DNA from 2 places in the Bradyrhizobium sp. CCGUVB14 genome. Region 1 is predicted to be linked to the other one. Evidence: riboswitches for the same ligand, from Rfam matches in the RefSeq annotation. Region 1 holds a riboswitch; the other holds the start of a gene.

Region 1 (2,196 bases):
GCGCCCGACGTCCTCGAGGCCTTCACCAAGGAGACCGGCATCAAGGTGGTCTACGACACCTTCGACGCCAACGAGACGCTGGAGACGCGCCTGATGGCCGGCAAGTCCGGCTACGACGTCGTGGTGCCCACCGCCTATTTCCTGCAGCGCCAGATCAAGGCGAACATCTTCCAGAAGCTCGACAAGTCGAAGCTGCCGAACCTTAGCCATGCCTGGCCGATGGTGACCAAGAATCTTTCGACCTACGATCCCGGCAACGACTTTGCCGCGAACTACATGTGGGGCACGACGGGCATCGGCTACAACGTCGCCAAGCTGAAGCAGATCCTCGGACCCGACGCGAAGATCGACAGCTGGGACATCGTCTTCAAGCCGGAGAACCTGGCAAAATTCAAAGACTGCGGCGTGCACATGCTCGACTCCGCCGACGACATCTTTCCGGCGGCGCTGAACTATCTCGGGCTCGATCCGAACTCGACCAAGCAGGCCGACCTCGAAAAGGCCGCCGATGTCGTCGCAAAGGTCCGACCGTTCGTACGAAAATTTCACTCCTCCGAATATCTGAGCGCGCTCGCGACCGGCGAGATCTGCTTCGTGGTCGGCTGGTCCGGCGACATCATGCAGGCCCGCGCGCGCGCGGCGGAAGCCAAAAGCGGCGTCGAGATCGGCTACGCGATCCCGAAGGAGGGCGCGCAGATGTTCTTCGACAATCTCGCGATCCCCGCGGATGCCAAGAACGTCAAGGAAGCCTACGAGCTGATCAACTATCTCTATCGGCCCGACGTCGCCGCCAAGAACTCGGACTTCCTGTCCTACGCCAACGGCAATCTCGCCAGCCAGAAGCTGGTCGACCCGAAGATCCTGGGTGACAAGAACATCTATCCGGACGACACCACGCTCGCAAAGCTGTTCGTCATCACCGCCCGCGATCCCGCCACCCAGCGGATCATCAACCGGCTCTGGACCAAGGTGAAGACGGGGCGCTAGGCGTTGCGGCGACCGCTCCGCAACGCGATTCCGCAAAACAACCCCATGCACAGTAGAACCGCGGCGTGCGAGTTGCCGGTCATTTGACACGTCGGGCAAAACAGGAGCAGAACAATATCCTGCCGCCTGCCGAGCCCAGCACGATGATGTTCATTGTCGGCATTGCGGAAAGCTGATAACGCTGACGGCCTCGCGTGACTGGCGACATCGGATGGAGCACCATCGGGAAGCGCGGGGCATCTGCCGCTCGCCTGGGCGATTGGGGGCAACCCCGATCAAAATGCTTCATCTGGAGCTGCCCATGCTGACGTCAATCAAAATCACCGGACTTCAGACTTACGGCTATCACGGCCTGTTCGAGGAAGAGCGAACGCTCGGACAAAAGTTCAGTTTTGATATTTTTGCCGATCTGCAGGAGGTCCGGACCCACCTTAGCGACGATCTGGATTCGTCGGTGCGGTATGACGCCGTGGTGGATGAGGCGGTGCAGATCGCAGCGTCCGGCAAATTCCAGACCCTGGAAGCCCTCGGCGAGACGATCGCTGCAGGACTGCTGCGACGCTTCGACATGATGGATAGCGTGACGGTCGCCGTTGCGAAATCGTCGCCGCCGATTGCTCATGCGATCAACCAGGTCGGCGTCCAGGTCAGTCTTCGCCGCGCCGAGCTCGCCGGCGCCTGACGTTCCTCAGCAATCCAAGGTGGGCTTCCAGCCCGCGGTCTCATAAGACCCGGGCGGCGAGGCCCACTCACGCTATTACGTTCTCCGGATCTAAGCAAAAAGGCTCCGAACAATGCCTTCCTACCACGCGTAACGCACCATGCCCTTGCCGGCGTAGGAGCGCGTGACGCTGGAGAACTCGCCCTCGAAGCTTGCCGCCGCTGACCAGCCGTTGAGCCACTTCATCTCGGCAGAGGCGGTGGTGAGGGCGGAGTCGGCGGCTGGTCGTGCACCGCCGACGACGAAGCTCGTGCCGGGCAGCGCCTGGAACGTCGCGGCGACGGTGCGATCCGGATTGAAATCGTGCGCCCAGGCAGCGCGGCCGCGCAGCGTGAGGATGCCGTCCGGCAGGGCAAAGGATTTGTCGGTGCGCAAGCCAAGCTCACTGCGCGTGGCGGTCACGCTCTTGGCCGCGTAGGCGAGGGCGAAATTGTTGTTTCCGGAGACGACGGATTCCGCATACGCGGGCAGGTCGAACCTCGTGACCT
Region 2 (2,196 bases), 4.2 Mb from region 1:
GACTACCGGCCGCGACAATTGGCGGCCGTTCGCGCGCGGCACCGCGGCGCATTCGACGCTGACCTATCACGAGACGTCGTCCTGCCAGTTCGTCGAGATGTCGGCGATGAAGCGGCTGCTGCACGGCGCACCGATCATCAGCGGCCCCCGTGAGGTGGAGAGCTATCGCGAAGTCGTCCAGGACGGCACGCTGCTCACGACGTCGCATGACGGCTATCTCGCCAAGTTCGGCGTGATCCATCGCCGCGTGCTGATGGTCGCCAATGACGGCGCGCGGATCGACGGCGAGGACACGCTGTCACCGCCGCAGGGCGCGCGCCTCAAGGGCGCCGACGCCGATTTCGCGCTGCGCTTCCATCTGCATCCCGCGGTGAAGGCGAGCCGGCTGTCGGATGCGCGCGGCGTCATGCTGGTGCTGCCGAACCGCGACGTCTGGACCTTCGAAGCGCTCGACGACAAGGTCGATCTCGAGGACAGCGTGTTCCTGGCCGGCAATGACGGCCCCCGCCGCACCGCGCAGATCGTGATCCGCCAGGATGCGCGCCAGGGGCCCTCGATCCGCTGGAGCTTTGTGCGTTCCTCGGCCTCGCCGGCGGTCACCAATGCCCGCCGCAACGCCCGGCGCGAACCGGAACTTCCGTTGTAAACAGGCACGATTCGGTCCCATCTGATCGTTGTGAAGGGCCTCGAAAACTGCTATCGAGCGCTCGTTCGCGCGACTGGCGACCTTGGATGGAGCACCATCGGGAAGCGCGACACATATCCGCCGCGCGCCTGGGCATAGACACTCCTTAAGACAGAGGATCTTGCTCATGACTGACCATCCCCGCCGCGTCACCCGCGCCCTTCTCTCCGTCTCCGACAAGACCGGCCTGATCGAATTCGCCAAGGCGCTTGCCGCGCATGATGTCGAGCTGGTCTCGACCGGCGGCACGGCGAAAGCGATCGCCGCGGCCGGCCTCAAGGTGAAGGACGTCTCCGACCTCACCGGTTTCCCCGAGATGATGGACGGCCGCGTCAAGACGCTGCATCCGAAAGTGCATGGCGGCCTGCTTGCGATCCGCGACAACAAGGAACATGCCGAGGCGATGAAGGCGCACGGCATCGCGCCGATCGACCTGCTCGTCGTCAACCTCTATCCTTTCGAAGCGACCGTCGACAAAGGCGCGGGCTTCGAGGATTGCATCGAGAACATCGACATCGGTGGCCCCGCGATGATCCGCGCCGCCGCCAAGAATCATGACGACGTCGCCGTCGTGGTCGAAGCGGACGATTACAAGGCCGTGCTCGACGAGCTCGCCGCCAACAAGGGCACAACGACGCTCAAGCTGCGCCGGCGGCTTGCCGCAAAGGCCTATGCGCGCACCGCGGCTTACGATGCTGCGATCTCGAACTGGTTCAACCGCCAGCTCGAAATCGACGCGCCCGATTTCCGCGCCTTCGGCGGCAAGCTGATCCAGTCGCTGCGCTACGGTGAGAACCCGCACCAGACCGCCGCGTTCTACGCGACGCCCGACAAGCGCCCCGGCGTTTCGACCGCGCGGCAGCTGCAGGGCAAGGAGCTCTCCTACAACAACATCAACGACACCGATGCGGCCTATGAATGCATCGGCGAGTTCGACGCCAAGCGCACTGCGGCCTGCGTCATCGTCAAGCACGCCAATCCCTGCGGCGTCGCCGAAGGCGCGAACCTCGTCGACGCCTATCGCAAGGCGCTGGCCTGCGATTCGACTTCGGCCTTCGGCGGCATCATCGCGATGAACCGCGCGCTCGATGCCGATACCGCGCGCGAGATCACGAAGATCTTCACCGAGGTGATCATCGCGCCTGATGCCAGCGAGGAAGCGATCGCCATCATCGGCGGGAAGAAGAATCTTCGCCTGCTGCTCGCCGGCAGCCTGCCCGATCCGCGCACCGCCGGTCTCACCGCAAAAACCGTCGCAGGCGGTCTGCTCGTCCAGAGCCGCGACAACGCCGTGGTCGACGACATGACCTTCAAGGTCGTGACCAAGCGTGCCCCGAGCGATGCCGAGATGCGTGACCTCAAGTTCGCATTCCGGGTCGCAAAACACGTCAAGTCGAACACCATCATCTACGCCAAGGATCTCGCCACCGTCGGTATCGGCGCGGGCCAGATGAGCCGCGTGGATTCCGCGCGGATCGCCGCTCGCAAGGCGCAGGATGCGGCCAACGAGC

The links. Region 1 has a riboswitch for ZMP and ZTP ahead of folB (dihydroneopterin aldolase). Riboswitches for the same ligand answer to the same signal wherever they lie in the genome.
Region 2: another riboswitch for ZMP and ZTP. It lies ahead of purH (bifunctional phosphoribosylaminoimidazolecarboxamide formyltransferase/IMP cyclohydrolase); the one in region 1 lies ahead of folB (dihydroneopterin aldolase).

The regions. Positions count from the first base shown of each region.
Region 1 covers NZ_JANADS010000001.1:4,472,846-4,475,041, forward strand. Annotated here, with positions in the region: gene NLM32_RS20530 (polyamine ABC transporter substrate-binding protein) at 1-987, shown strand, start outside; ZMP/ZTP riboswitch at 1,172-1,251, shown strand; gene folB (dihydroneopterin aldolase) at 1,289-1,669, shown strand; gene NLM32_RS20540 (autotransporter domain-containing protein) at 1,790-2,196, opposite strand, start outside.
Region 2 covers NZ_JANADS010000001.1:321,997-324,192, reverse strand. Annotated here, with positions in the region: gene NLM32_RS01565 (heparinase II/III family protein) at 1-646, shown strand, start outside; ZMP/ZTP riboswitch at 706-787, shown strand; gene purH (bifunctional phosphoribosylaminoimidazolecarboxamide formyltransferase/IMP cyclohydrolase) at 813-2,196, shown strand, end outside.